Regions from separate parts of the Acetonema longum DSM 6540 genome, predicted to be linked through region 2. Evidence: riboswitches for the same ligand, from Rfam matches in the RefSeq annotation. Region 2 holds a riboswitch; the other holds the start of a gene.
What was found. Region 2 has a riboswitch for lysine ahead of dapB (4-hydroxy-tetrahydrodipicolinate reductase). Riboswitches for the same ligand answer to the same signal wherever they lie in the genome.

Region 1 (7,822 bases), on a different contig from region 2:
CTTTTGCACAATGATTCTCCTTTCGCCTGCATTACTGCATGCTTTGCACCTGGTGTTATATCGGTTGAAAGTTCTCCTTTAAAGGCAAAAATTCCTTTTCTTTGATTCGATGACCGCATAAGAATATTATTCCTCAGCGGCTTTATTCCGACCATATTGCCTTGAAAGGCGAAACAGACTACAATGACTATGACAACACACGATATTTTTCCATTAAAGGAGAGTACGAATCATGTCCTTGCCGCCATCCCGCCTGGCGCCCCTGGCGGGATTGATCCAAGACCGGATTCAAAAAGAGCCCGGCTTTTATTCCCTGGCCGTCAGTCTGCCGGATACGCAGGACCGGATCAGTATCAATTCTCGCCGCATGAGTTCGGCCAGCCTGATCAAAATCTACATTATGACGGAAACGCTGCGCCAGGCTAAAGAGGGCATTCTGGCTCTTGATGAACTGCTGACCGTTACCGCCGCCAACCGGGTAGGCGGCGCCGGTGAACTGGAATTCGCCGCTTATGGCTCTCAATACACCATACTGCACCTTGTGGAAGTCATGATCACCGAAAGCGACAACACGGCTACCAACTTACTGATCGACCGTATCGGCATGGACAGCGTCAACCGGTGCATGGCCGGCCTGAATGCAGCAGACACCGAATTAGCCCGCCGGATGATGGATTTTGCCGCCCGCCAGGAGGGCCGGGACAACTACACCTCGGTCACCGATATGGTCTCTGTTCTGGAACGGCTGTATCACCGCTGCTGCCTGGACCCTTTCTGCGACAGCGTCATGCTGGCCATATTAAAACAGCAGCAGGACCGGGTCAAAATCCCCCTGTACCTGCCGCCGGGAACGGTTGTCGCCCATAAAACCGGCGAACTGGATTATACCGAACATGACGCCGGCATTGTCTATGGGTCGAAGCACTCCTACGCGGTAGCTATCATGGCCGAGCAGCTAATGGATGTGGCTTATGGACGGCATGTGATTGCCAATATGTCAAAACTGATTTTCGAGTATATTCAGGAACTGCCTTAAGAGCCTGCAAAAGCAGGCTCTTCTTCTATGTATTCCGCTTTCCGTCTTAGCTATCTGCTACCCTGTCATGTAGAACTGTTCAAATGAAAAGCGCACTCCGTCAAGGAAGCGCTTTTCATTACACGAATCTTTCTTTACAGCCGGGAAAAATCCAGAGTGGCAAACAGGTCATCCAGGGTTTCGGCGCGGCGGATCACCTGGACGCTTTTATCGGGCTTCAACAGCAGTTCGGCGGAGCGCAGCTTGCCGTTGTAGTTGAATCCCATGGCATGGCCGTGAGCGCCGGCGTCATGAATCACCAAAGTATCACCGATGTCAATCCGGGGCAGTTTGCGGTCCACGGCGAACTTGTCGTTATTTTCGCACAGGCTGCCGGTTACATCATACATGTGGTCCAAAGGCAGATTTTCTTTGCCAGCTACTGTGATATGATGATAGGAGCCGTAAATGCCGGGGCGCATCAAATTGGCCATGCAGGCATCCAGGCCTATATAATTCTTGTAAATTTCTTTCTTGTGGAGAGCCTTGGTCACCAGATATCCGTAAGGTCCGGTAATCATGCGGCCGCACTCCAGGGCCAGCTCGAGAGGCGCCAGACCGCTAGCGGCAATCTTCTCCTCATAGACTTTCTTAACCCCCTGGCCGATGACCTCCAGGTCCACGGCGTCCTGTTCCGGGCGATAAGGAATACCGATGCCGCCACCGAAGTTGACCAGCTCGATTCGGATGCCGTTCTCCCGGTAAATGCCTACAACCAGATCAAACATCATCACGGCTGTTTCAATAAAGAAAGCGGGATTCAGCTCATTGGAAATGACCATAGTGTGGAGGCCGAACCGTTTGGCGCCTTTGTCCCTGGCCATTTTATAAGCGGCGATCAACTGCTGGCGGGTCAGGCCGTATTTGGCATCCTCCGGCTTGCCGATAATGGCGTTGCCGCCTTGCCGCAAGGGTCCCGGATTGTACCGGAAGGAAATCAGTTCCGGCATGCCGGCATGCTTTTCCAGGTAATCCAACTGGGTAATATCGTCCAAATTGATGACGGCGCCCAGTTGCCGGGCTTTTACATACTCTTCGGCCGGGGTGTCGTTCGAGGTGAACATGATATTTTCTCCGACAATGCCAGCTTTTTCGGACAAGATCAATTCAGCCAGCGAACTGCAGTCAGCCCCTACCCCTTCTTCCCTCAACAGCTTCAGGATATAAGGATTGGGAGTAGCCTTTACGGCAAAATATTCCTTAAATGAGGGTGCCCAGGAAAAGGCGGCCAAAAGCTTCCGGACATTCTGCCGGATAGCCTGTTCATCATAAATATGAAAGGGAGTCGGATGCTGTGCTATAATTTCTTCCAGTTCCGTCTGTGAAAAGGGCAGTGTTTTTTTTGCCATATTCATGCCTCCTGTAGTTTGTACTCCGGTCGGTATCAACCGGTCGATCATATCTGATGAGCGGCGGCAAAGAAAAATAAAAGCGATTGCGCATACTCTCACAACCGCTTAGTATAATAACATACTGAGCCATTCAGCTGAATCAGCCGGCAAGATAGCGCTCCACCCGAAGGTGACAGTTCTGCGCCTGTTCGACGCAACCCCAGCAGCAGCATAGTGTCAATATCCCGCAGCTTCGGCAAGCCTGCCTTTTCCTTCCGTTCTTTGCCGACAGCTCCCGGAAGGTACTGATCATGCCCGCACCTCTATCACGGATATGAAATTGTTTTTATCATACAGTATCAGGATTCCTCTGTCAATGTCTATTTATCAAATTTCGACACAGCCTCTTTATAGGATTTTTCCAGACTACCCATTGCTGCGTCCATGCCGGATTTTAATGCCCCCCAGGCTTCGGCGCTGGCCGAGGTTAATTCGCCTAATTTGTTCTGTGTCGTCTGTTTTTCTTTTTCCAGAGCGGCAATTTGCTCCGTTATTCCCTGTTTGGACTGATCGGTAGCCTGACTGGCTTTAGCCTTTAATTCGTCAATTTGTTTCGAAAGATCGTCAATTTTAGTTTGGGCTTGTTTTTGATATTCTTCTTTTTGCTGCAGTGTATACGTTTTAGTTGTTTCAACAGCTTCGGCGGTTTTTTGCTGCACGTCCTTAGCGGTAACTCCCTTGGATGAATCGCTGCCGCAGCCTGCCAGTAATAAAGTCCCGGCCAATAGTGAAATTGCCAGAATTTTGGTCATTCTGATCCTCTCCTCGCCTTTATCGAATTCTAAAGATTTCCAGGAATAACCGGTGGATGATTGATGTATATGTATATATTAACAAGTTAAGCAATCTTTATCAATATTCGGCAAAATAATTCCCCAGACCCTTATAGCTAACCCTGTACTCTCCGGATAGCAACCATATTGCATACGGTAAAGAAGGAATATTTGCCAATGTCTAGAAATGTATTTACTCGATTACATTATGATATATGATAATGTATTATATGGTCTTAGCAAACTTCTAAAAGTCTGTTGTAAAACTCACTGTGGAGGATGAATATGTCAACCAGCCCGTCCATCTATCATTCTATTTCCCTGGATATTGCTCAGCGCATTATAAACGGGGATTTTCCCGTAGGGGGAAAGATATCCGGCCGGTCACTTTTAGCCGGCCATTATAATGTGTCCCCGGAAACCATCCGAAAAGCTGTTGCCCTGTTAAAAGACGCCAATGTGCTTAGCGTCTCCCAGGGAAAAGAAATCCGGATCACTTCAGTGGAGCAGGCCTATTATTACATTGAGCATCATAAGAGCATGCATTCGGTCTATTCTCTAAAACAGGAGCTGGAATTGCTGCTGCAGCGCAAGCAGGAAATAGACCGGCAGCTGGAAGATGTCCTGACCAATATCATCAGCTACTCTGACCGTCTGAAAAATTTAACTCCCTATAATCCGGTAGAGATAAAGATATCCTCCACGTCTCATGTGGTAGGAAAAACCATCACCGAGCTCAAACTCTGGCAAAACACCGGCGCCACCCTTGTAGCCATCCGGCGCGGTTCCGAGATCACCGTCTCGCCCGGTCCCCTGGCCGTCCTCCAGGGCAATGACCAGTTGGTGGTGGTAGGACAGGCCGGGTTCTTTCAGCGATTTACGGATTTCATTCAAGCTCCGGCTGCAGACGCTTAGAATTCAATTCCCTTTTGGGCCTTAATTCCCTTCTGATAAGGGTGCTTGATCTCTTTCATCTCAGTTACCAAATCAGCCCTTTCAATAACATCCGCCGCCGCATTGCGCCCAGTCAGTATCAGGTGCAGGGCGGCTGGTTTTTTATTGAGCAATGCCAGGACTTCTTCCAGGGTGATCAACCCATAATGCAGGGCATAATTCACCTCATCCAGGATGATCATATCCCACTGGCCGGAGGACATCGCCTCTTCCGCCGCCTTAAGGGCTTCCGCCGCGGCCTGGCGGTGCTCAGTGGCTTTATCCTGGGTGGCGCCTTTAACAAACCCTTCCCCCATCTGCCGGATGATAAACCGGGGGCCCAGTTGCTGTGCTGCCGCCAATTCACCATATTTCCAGCCGCCCTTAATAAACTGGATGATCAGGATTCTCATCCCCTGCCCCCAGGCTCGGAAGGCCATGCCCAAAGCAGCGGTGGTTTTGCCCTTGCCGTTGCCGGTGTGAACGATAATAAGACCCTGCGCATCTGACATTTTAGATTCCTCCCTTTTCTAGGTTTATTACCAGGCGGCCCACCTTCCGGTCCGGTGTCTGTAACAGGAAAAGTCGGACAAAGCGGCGAATAGAATATAGGTTCGATTCTGTTAAATGCTAATTGGGAAGGGTGTACTATATGACCGTATTAAGCCGCCAGTTTCTCATTGTGGATTTTGAGTTTACGACCCACCGGAATGGACCAGGCCGCCCCCGGGCCTTCTTTCCCGAGATTATTGAGGCCGGGGCTGTATTGCTAACCCCGCCGGCCTATGAAGCCGGCGATTCTTATCAGAGCTATGTCCGGCCCCGTTTTTTCCCCCGGCTTACCGAGGAGTGCCGCAATATCACTCTGATTCAGCAAAGAGATATTGATGCCGGCATTACCATGGAAAAAATGCTGGAGGATTTAAGCCAAAATTATCGGGCCGGCCTCACCTACATCGTAGCCTGGGGCAACGCTGACCGGGACGTGATCGCCAATGCCTGCGTACGCTATAAAATTGACTGCCCCTTCTCCTGGGATGATTACATCGACCTGGCGGAAGAGTACAAAGTCCTTTATTCATTAGAACGCCTGGCATCCTTGAAATCCGCTCTGATCGAACGGAAAATTACTCAGACCGGTCTCTCTCACCTGGCTCTGGATGATGCCTTGAACACCGCCCAGGTCCTGAAAAAAATGCTGGCTGAAGGCTGGCAGCCGCGCTACCCCGCTGTTTCAGCCGGCAATGTAAATTCTACGGCAATATCTTAAAGCTGACTGCCGCTTTCGTGCTTACGTTTTCGATACATTTGAAAATCTATGACCTTTCTTCTGGCCTGGGCCACAGCTTTGGCGGCGGGGCCCAGCTCGGGGAGATCAGGCTGCAGCTGACGGGCTTGCTCCAGGATATGTTCGGCCTGGTCGAATTGGCCCAGGGCTGAGTGGCAGCGCACCGTGGCCAGCAGAAATTCTACGTCTTCCGGGGAATCTGCCAGCCATTTTTCGTATACCTGCAGGGCTTTGCCGGCTTCGCCGCATTGTTCCAGCACCAGGCCGGCATAGTAAATATCGTCTCGTTCATGGGACGCCAGATTTCGAGCGGCTTCCATGGCTTTCTGAGCCGCCGGCGCCAGTTGATTCAGAGCCAAATGGGCATCCGCCTGGTCCAAAAGTTCCAATGGGTCCTGAGTTTTCACCGCCGCAATCTGCCGCAGAATTTCCTCGTACTGATCCCGGAATTCATAGTCAAACAACATCTCCGCCACGTCCCACAACAAGCAGGTGTCAGCAGGATACAGCTGGCGTATTTGGCTGATATTGCGCTGGGCCAGCATTTCCTGCCCGGATCCGAAATAATAGTCGGTTATCCAAAATAACGCATCTTTTCCTTCATACTGCTGCCGGCCGATTTCCTCTGCATAGCGCTTGGCCAAATCCCAATTTTCGGTGTGCAGCGCAGACGACAAAGCGCATACCAGCACTTCCTCGCCTGTTTCACCGTCAGTCACCAATTTATGCAACAGAAGAAGCGCTTCGGCATAGCGGCCGTCCTCCATGAGACTGCAGGCATGGTGAAACGTTGTTTCTTTAAATAAATCACTGCCGTTCATGCTTTCACTCTCCTTTATCAAGTATCAACCCTTTACTGCGTTACGGCCGAGAGTGTTTTCTCCTGCAGCAAATAGCCATAACAGCGGTAGACTTGAATTTCACGGGTTGTAAACCGGTCCCGGTAATATATTGTATCCACCGGCTCTACCTGCATGAAAATTTTTTCTAGCTCAGGCCTTTGTTCCTTGCTGCCGAAAAATACAGCCCGGTTAATCGTCCTGCCTGCCAGATCCTGCCGCCAGTAATCAAACTGGGAAAATCGCGCCGGGGTCAGGATGTGGACCTGGGGCCGGCCAGCAAGATAATACCATGCCAGGGATGCCGTTTCATAGCTATCGCTTAACACCACATCGCCGGGCTCTACATACCGGCTGCCGGCGTGAAAGACCGAATCCCAGCCCTGCAGCTGCTGCTTCATGATCATCTCACGGGGCAGTCCCGGAAAGAATTCGGGTGATTTGACCAGACTGATGATTAGCAGCGACAGGACCAATCCGGTCGCCACCAACCGGCGGCAGCGAAAACGATCCAGCCAATAGGCCAGGAGGACCACACCGGCAATATACGCCGGAACCGTCCAATTGGCCTCTGATTTTTTAAACAGGGAATGATAGCCGAAAAATAGGAGCGGAAAAGCGAATGTCCAGAATAAAAACGCCAGTCTGGGATCGCTCAGATTCCGCCGCCAATATCTTGCCGCATAATACAGGAGCGCCAGAAAAAACAGGGGATTGAAAACACCCGCCTGAGCGCCGAGAAATTCGACCGCCGTATCCGGGTTAAACACCTTCTGAGCAGCCACGCCATGGTCAAACTGGAAGCGAAAAGATACCCAGTCATGTCCGGCGTTCCAGGCCACCACCGGCAGGAAAACCAAAAACGCCAAAGCGCAGGCTATGTACAGTCGTCCGGACCGGAATACCCGCCGATAAGGCGAGAACAGCAAAAACAAAAATAAGGCGGCAAACAGCAAGACTGCGGTGTATTTTGACATCAGCGCCAGTCCGCCGGCTATTCCGGCGCCATAGAGACAATACGCCCGGTCGTGGAAAATCCCTTGATAAAAAAGGTAGAGCACCAACGACCAGAATAGAAACAGCGGTGAATCCGGGGTAATTACCAGAAATCCGATATGGACCAAGGGTAAAAATAAAAACAATACCAGCGCCAGCTCACCAACCCGGGGTGAAAACATGTCCCGCCCCAAAAGATAAACCAGGAAAGCGGCGCAGGTCGTAGAAAAGACTGCCGCCAAACGAATAAAAAATTCGCTGTCCCCCCCAATAGTGAAGAGGTGGATCAGGTAAGCCACCATAGGCGGATGATCGAAATAGGACCAATCCAAATGCTTGGACCAGATCCAATAATAGGCTTCGTCAAAATGCAGCGGCAGGCTGGCATTATACAACAGGTTCACCGCAATAACAGCGGCAAACAGCCACTTTATCCGTGTCCTCATAACTGAAAATGGTTTTTATCCCGCCGCAGCTTGAGCACCATAAAAACTGCCTCTAAAAAGATCTTGCGCGACATCTTGGAT
Region 2 (7,822 bases):
ATCCTTTGTCCTTCATATAATGTTAGGGAATAGGGGCGGGGGTGAAGGATGTGTTAAAGACTAGTGACTTAAAAATGAAAGAAGTCGTTAATACAATTGACGGCAGACGGTTGGGCACGATCACCGATATCGAAATTGATGTTGAAACAGGAAAGTTGACAGCGATTGTCGTCCCCGGATCCGGGAAGTTTCTGGGTCTTTTTGGCCGTAATGATGATATTGTGATTGGATGGGAAAAGATACAGAAAATCGGTTACGATGTAATTTTAGTAGAAACGGCAGCTGCCGGGGATATGGCGCGTCTCGAGAGGTAATTGAGAGAACGGATGGCTGACCGGTGCCTGCTGATTGCTGACTCATGGAAAGACCCGGGTGGGTCTTTTTTGTCGTGCTATTCGTTCAGGTAATGCCAATTCGAGTTTTTGGACATAAAATGCCGGCATTGACCATAACCATATAGCGGGGGGATTCGGATGCGTGTTTGGCTGGGGATAATTGTACTGGGCGGCGCTATCCTCGTTTCGATTTGGCTAAGAATACGATACTACCGGCATAACTTTGAATTGAATGAACATACCGTCAGACAGTCTCCATTATCAATGGCCTTGCAAGAGCTGGTTGGAACAGCCGGCGGAGTCTATTTATCCATTATTATGCTGATATCCTTTTTAAAAATTGATTTGCCCCAAACCTTGGAACTATTTGAAGTTTCTTTTGATCCTCTGGCACTTTTCGCTATTCTTTCGGCCGTGGTACAACCGCTCTGGAAACGATTTGTTTAAGCGATACGCAGTAATGAGGGAAGAAGAATTCCGTTCCGTTATGCGGATCAAAATATGTACAGAGGTGATAAGATGCGTTTGAGCGATTTAACGGGTAAAGAGGTCATCAATATTGAAGACGGAGCCAGGTTAGGCGTCATTGAGGATTGTGACCTTACATTTGACAGTCAAAGCGGTACAATTGAAACTATCGTCCTGCCTAACCGCGGGGGGTTATTTCATTTTTTCGGCGATTCCAAATCGCCTGTGATTCCCTGGCACTCCATTAAGCGGATCGGTGATGAAGTTATTATTGTAGATCTAAGCAATTCTTTTGAACGGATTTTTCGCCAGCGAGGACAGAATTCCCGATAGGTATACTTAGCCATATTTTCGGGTAGCCTACTACCGTAGCAAATTCTGCATAAAATAAGGAGGTACTGTGAATATGGCTACTCAACAGAATCCCAACAATTTGCAAGACAGTGCTGCTTCTCAACAAAACAGCGATGTATCCGCCTTGCAGACATCATCTCTTTCCAGTCAGGCGCAACCGACCTCTGCCGGCACGGTGAATTCCGCCGCCGGAGGTACTGGCCAAAAAGTGGTTATCGGCGTTTTCTCTTCGGTCCAGAATGCGGAGAAAGCGGTTTCCAATTTGCGGCAACAAGGATTTACCAACGAAGAAATCAATATCGTAACGAAAAAGGAAAAAACCCGGGAAGAACAGGGTACCACAGAATATGAAGACGATGATATCACTGACGGCACCCTGACCGGCGGCACCATCGGCGGCATTGGCGGCCTGCTTTTGGGCGCGGGGGCATTGGCAATCCCCGGGCTGGGGCCCGTTGTCGCTGCCGGTCCGATTGCGGCTGCTCTTAGCGGAGCCCTGATGGGCGGCGTTGCCGGCGGCCTGATTGACTGGGGCATCCCGGCTGAGGTAAGTGAACACTATGAAAATAGAGTCAAAGAAGGCGGCATACTGGCTGTGATCCGCACTTCCCCCTCCAATGTGGACAAAGCGGCCCTGGTTTTGCGGCAAAATGGCGCCCAGGAAGTGGAATCTCACAACAGCCGCTAAAATCGTTGACACTTTGGTAGCCAATGATATACAATAAACATACAATTAAATAAGAATATGCAGGTAGAGGTGCGGGCAACAAGAGTACTTTCAGGAAGAGTGGTGCTGATGATCTGAAAGGAAAGGGTTGACTGCCGAAGTGCGGCATGATACCGGATCGGTCGCACTGGTTTTGCATTAAACAGGTGCAAAACTGTCACCAAATTTTTTTGGTGGAGCGCTATCTCATCAGTTGTCATATAGGGAAGTACAACTTTGAATCTTCCTTGTTTGACTTGTCTGTGAAAACAGCCAGATGGGGATAGAAACTGGCTGTTTTTATTTTTTAAGGAGGTGTTAATTGTGATCAGAGTACTTGTGTGCGGCGCTTACGGTAAAATGGGGCGGGAAGTTCTGAAAGCGGTTCATCAGGATGAGCAGTTGAGTGTTGTGGGAGCAGTGGATATTCATTCCGGTTTTGCCGATGTAGGCAGTTTAATCGGGACAGAGAAGATAGGCGTCATTGTCGGCAATGATTTAGACACGGTCATTAAAGAAACTAAGCCCCAGGTTATGGTCGATTTTACGAATCCTGGTGCGGTATTAAATAATCTTAAGATCGCGATTCGCAATGGCGTATGTCCGGTGGTGGGAACAACCGGAATGAGTGCGGCCGATATCGCTGCGGTGGAATCTTTATGCCGCACTAGTGGTGTGAATGCCATCATCGCCCCCAATTTTTCCATCGGTGCCGTTTTAATGATGCGTCTGTCCCAGGAGGCAGCTAAAATATTGCCTCATGCTGAAATCATTGAAATGCATCATGACCAAAAATTGGATTCACCATCCGGTACTGCTTTACGCACGGCTGAATTAATTGAAAAGAGCCGGGGCTATTTAAAACAGGGGCACCCACAAGAAGTGGAAAAAATTCCCGGAAGCCGTGGGGGGGAACTTTCCGGTATGCGCATACATAGTATACGATTACCGGGCTATGTTGCCCATCAAGAGGTGATATTCGGCGGACTGGGGCAAACCCTCAGCATTCGTCATGATTCCATTTCCCGCGAATCCTTCATGCCCGGAGTAGTATTAGCCTGTAAGAAAGTGTTAACGGTCAACGGATGTGTTTACGGATTGGAAAACATTTTAGATTGAAGTGGATTAAAGATGGGAGTGGATCTGGTGAAAAAGTACAATGTTGCTATACTAGGCGCCACCGGCGTAGTGGGGCAGGAATTTTTAAAACTGATTGAAGAACGGAATTTTCCTTATGCTGAATTGAAACTTTTGGCGTCGGAGCGATCTGCCGGCAAGAAAATTGAATTCATGGGAAAAACATTTGTTGTGGAAGAAGCCGTACCTGACTCATTTAACGATGTTCATATTGCTTTATTTGCAGGAGGATCCGCCAGTAAGACCTTTGCGCCGGAAGCGGTCAAGCGTGGGGCAGTGGTTATTGACAACTCCAGCACCTTCCGGATGGATCCCAATGTCCCTTTGATTGTACCGGAAGTGAACCCTGAAGCCATCAGGAATCACCAAGGCATTATTGCTAATCCTAACTGTTCCACAATCATTATGGTGATGGCGTTGAAACCAATCCACGACCGGGCTAAAATAAAGCGTGTTGTTGTATCTACTTATCAGGCGGTTTCCGGTGCCGGCAAAGAAGCTATTGATGAATTGACCAACCAGGTAAAAAGCATTGGTGCAAACCGGCCTGTTACCGCTAAAATACTTCCCAGTGCAAGTTTGGAAAAACATTATCAGATTGCGTTCAACTTGATCCCGCAAATTGATAAATTCCTGGATAGCGGGTATACCAAAGAAGAAATAAAAATGGTGGACGAAACCCATAAGATCCTGAATGATGACAGCATCGGCATTACTGCAACCACAGTGCGGGTTCCGGTTTATCGCAGTCATTCCGAGTCGGTGAATATTGAATTAGAAAAAGATCTATCGATTGAGGAAACCAAGGCGTTGCTCGCAGAGTTTCCCGGCGTGGTGGTACAGGATGATCCGGTGCAAATGGAGTATCCCATGCCGCTTTTTGTCTCGGACCGGGACGAAGTATTTGTCGGGCGTATTCGCAAAGATTCTTCCGTGAAGTATGGCCTTAACATGTGGGTTGTGGGGGACCAGATTCGCAAGGGGGCTGCGTTAAATGCGCTCCAAATCGCCGAATATATGATTGATAACAATTTAGTTTGAGGTGTTTGCTATGCGTATTGTAGTGCAGAAATTTGGGGGAACTTCCGTGGCTACGGCTGAAGCCCGGGAAAAAGTTGTGGAGAAAATAGCAGCAGCGCAGGAGCAGGGATTTCAAACCGTTGTTGTCGTGTCGGCCATGGGGAGAAAGGGAGAACCATACGCAACCGACACCCTGATTGAATTAGCCCATTCTGTCTGTCCCGGAATTTCAGCGCGGGAAATGGATCAGATCATGTGCTGCGGCGAGATCATATCGGCGGTCATCATGGCCGGTACGCTGCAGGCTGCAGGGATTGACGCTCTTATGTTGACAGGTGGTCAGGCCGGCATTGTGACAGATCATAATTTTAATAACGCCCGCATACAAAAAGTAGAACCATCGCGGCTTCTCTATTTGTTGAAAACAGGGAAAACCCCTGTGGTTTGCGGGTTCCAGGGAACAACAACCGATGATGAGTTCACCACTTTGGGCCGAGGCGGAAGCGACACGACAGCTTCGGCACTGGGGGCAGCCCTTAACGCACAAATGGTGGAGATTTATACTGATGTGGATGGCATTATGACGGCTGACCCACGCATTGTCAACAATGCCAAAATTCTGGATATGATCAGTTACGGCGAAGTATGTCAGTTGGCCCAGCAAGGGGCAAAAGTGATTCATCCGAGGGCGGTGGAAATTGCCATGCAAAAAAATATACCGCTGATTGTTAAGTCTACTTTCTCCGATATGCCTGGCACCCTTATTACTAATCTCAGTAAAGAAGATACCGATGGCATATACGTGGCAGACCGGGTTGCTACCGGTGTTACCTATATGAATCATATCGCCCAGATTCGGGTGAGTTTAGGGGATAATGTTGCTTGCGACGCCGCTTTCAAGGTTTTCAAAGCCATGTCGGATCATAAAATCAGCGTAGATCTGATCAACGTTCTGCCCGATTGGGTTATGTTCACGATTCCTCAGGACCTGGCGGAAACGGCCACGAAAATCCTGGAGAAAAACGGCTTTCAGGTTGAAGCCGTCTTGAACTGCGCCAAGGTTTCTGTTGTGGGGGGCGGCATGCGGGAGGTTCCCGGCGTGATGGCCAGTTTTGTTGAAGCTCTGGCGCAACACCGCATCCCTATCATGCAAACCGTTGACTCCAATGCCTCGATCTCGGTGTTGGTCAAACAGAGTGATTTAGCTCAAGCGGTCACTGCTCTACATGAACAATTTGGGTTGGCATCTGTTTAGTCGCTTAGTGTACTTTTATGCGAGGTGAAGAAAAAATGAAAAATTTTGGAAGACTTCTCACGGCTATGGTCACTCCCTTTCATGAGGATTTTTCCGTGAATCATCAGGCAGCGGCCCGCCTGGCGCGGCATCTGGTGGCTAATGGCTCGGACGGTTTAGTAGTTGGCGGCAGCACCGGTGAGGCAGCTACTCTCACCGCGACAGAAAAATTAGAATTATTTTCCACAGTGCTGGATGCGGTAGGTGATAAAGCAACAGTAATTGCCGGCACCGGTTCTAATGATACCCAAACTTCGATTCTATTGACCCGGGAAGCGGAAAAACTGGGTGTCCACGGCGCCATGCTAGTAGGACCTTATTATAATAAGCCGCCTCAGGAAGGCATGTATCGTCATTTTCGTGCTATCGCAGAAGCGACGCAGCTGCCGGTTATTTTGTATAATGTACCGGGACGTACTGCCTCCAACATTATGCCGGAGACGATTGCCCGGCTGGCTGCCGTGGAAAATATCGTGGCCGTGAAAGAATCCAGCGGCAACTTGGATCAAATATCGGAGGTTGTCCGGATTACGCCCAAAGATTTTTTCGTGTATAGCGGCGATGACAGCCTGACGCTGCCGATTCTCTCCATTGGCGGTACGGGGATTATCAGTGTGGCGGCTCATGTTGTAGGTGTGCGGATGCAGGAGATGATTCAGGCATTTTTCAGTGGCAAACATGACCTGGCCAAGACAATTCATCTTGAATTGCTGCCATTCTTCAAAGTCATTTTTATTACCACCAACCCAATTCCAATCAAAACCTGCATGCAATTAACCGGCCATGAGGTAGGCCCTCTGAGACTGCCCTTGGTTGCAGCCACCTCTCAGGAAATAGAACAATTTAAAAATGCAATGAATAAGTTGGGAATCCATGCGTAATACTATGTGAGTAAGGGATAATTCTGTCCCGGTCTGATTGGACCGGGACTTTCTTCTGCCTGGGGTTTTTGATTGGGACAAAGGTTCCATTATTTCCAACCTTATGGTTATCTACTTGTTGCCTCAATCGAAATAGGATATAATTTTAGTGAATCAATATGAACGGTCGGATTTAGCTAATGTTGGTATTCATGGGCGGAAATATCATTATTGCTGGTGAAAGATTGTTCGGAATCTGGAGGTGTATCTTTTTTTGGCAAAAACTCCCCCTAAAATTCAAATCATTCCTTTAGGTGGACTGGGTGAAATCGGCAAGAATATGACGGTAATACGCTACGGTGACGATATTATCGTGATAGACTGTGGTTTAATGTTTCCGGAGGACGATATGCCGGGTATTGATTTAGTCATACCGGATATCACCTATTTATTGGAAAACCGTGATTTTGTCAGGGCCATCATTCTTACTCATGGGCACGAGGACCATATCGGGGCCCTTCCCTATGTATTGAAGCAATTAAATGTTCCGGTGTATGGGACACGTTTGACATTGGGAATCCTGGGCGGCAAACTGAAGGAGAATAATGTTGCTAAAGCCGACCTGATTCCGGTTCAACCCGGCGACAGGGTTCAACTGGGTGTTTTCCAGGTCGGATTTATTCGTGTGAATCATAGTATTCCTGATTCCGTGGCCATATCGGTAAAAACTCCCGTCGGAACGATTGTGCATACCGGCGACTTTAAATTTGACCAGACGCCTGTGGACGGAAAGGAAAAAGTGACTGATTTTCACAGACTGGCCGATCTTGGCGATCAAGGGGTTTTAGCTCTTTTGGCCGATAGCACAAACTCTGACCGGACAGGCTTTACCATCAGTGAACGAACGGTTGGAATGCATTTTGATGAAGTTTTTCATCACGCCAGAGACCGTATTATTATTGCTTCTTTCTCATCGAATGTGCACCGCATCCAGCAGGCGATAGATACGGCGCGAAAGTATAAGCGCAAGGTTGCCATTATCGGGCACAGCATGCAAAGCATTGTGAATATTGCATTGGAGTTAGGGTATTTAACGATTGAAGACGGTCTTTTAATCGATATTGACGCAATCGGCAAGTATCCTTCTGCCGCAGTAGTCATACTGACGACTGGCAGCCAAGGTGAGCCTATGGCTTCACTGACCCGGATGGCTATGTCTGATCACAAGAAGGTGGAGATTGTCCCCGGGGATACGGTTATCATTTCCGCCACTCCGATCCCCGGCAATGAGAAGATGGTATCCCGGACGATTGATTTTTTATTTCGGCAGGGCGCCGAAGTGGTGTATGACCGGGAATCCGGCATCCATGTTTCCGGGCATGCCAGCCAGGAAGAACTTAAGCTGATGCACAACCTGATTCGTCCCAAGTTCTTTATTCCGCTGCACGGCGAGTACCGCCACTTAAAAAAGCATGCTAAGCTGGCCCAGGATTTAGGAACGCCCAAAGAAAACATTTTTGTGGCAGAAAACGGACATGTTATCGAACTTAGCCGGGATAAAGGCGCTATTACCTCCAAAGTGACAGCTGGCCGTGTGCTGGTTGACGGTTTAGGAGTGGGCGATGTAGGCAATATCGTGTTGCGGGAC

Region 1: another riboswitch for lysine. It lies ahead of ALO_RS15485 (diaminopimelate decarboxylase family protein); the one in region 2 lies ahead of dapB (4-hydroxy-tetrahydrodipicolinate reductase).

Annotation. Positions count from the first base shown of each region.
Region 1 is NZ_AFGF01000166.1:20,347-28,168, forward strand. It holds gene ALO_RS15475 (peptide ABC transporter substrate-binding protein) at 1-9, opposite strand, end outside; gene ALO_RS15480 (serine hydrolase) at 233-1,036, shown strand; gene ALO_RS15485 (diaminopimelate decarboxylase family protein) at 1,171-2,424, opposite strand; lysine riboswitch at 2,572-2,740, opposite strand; gene ALO_RS15490 (sll1863 family stress response protein) at 2,787-3,218, opposite strand; gene ALO_RS15495 (TrkA C-terminal domain-containing protein) at 3,525-4,154, shown strand; gene cobO (cob(I)yrinic acid a,c-diamide adenosyltransferase) at 4,151-4,684, opposite strand; gene kapD (3'-5' exonuclease KapD) at 4,825-5,442, shown strand; gene ALO_RS15510 (tetratricopeptide repeat protein) at 5,439-6,281, opposite strand; gene ALO_RS21025 (ArnT family glycosyltransferase) at 6,314-7,741, opposite strand; gene ALO_RS15520 (polyprenol monophosphomannose synthase) at 7,738-7,822, opposite strand, start outside.
Region 2 is NZ_AFGF01000241.1:54,575-62,396, reverse strand. It holds gene ALO_RS18880 (YlmC/YmxH family sporulation protein) at 51-314, shown strand; gene ALO_RS18875 (hypothetical protein) at 474-782, shown strand; gene ALO_RS18870 (YlmC/YmxH family sporulation protein) at 855-1,136, shown strand; gene ALO_RS18865 (general stress protein) at 1,210-1,845, shown strand; lysine riboswitch at 1,902-2,076, shown strand; gene dapB (4-hydroxy-tetrahydrodipicolinate reductase) at 2,188-2,982, shown strand; gene ALO_RS18855 (aspartate-semialdehyde dehydrogenase) at 3,010-4,041, shown strand; gene dapG (aspartate kinase) at 4,052-5,275, shown strand; gene dapA (4-hydroxy-tetrahydrodipicolinate synthase) at 5,311-6,195, shown strand; gene ALO_RS18840 (ribonuclease J) at 6,449-7,822, shown strand, end outside.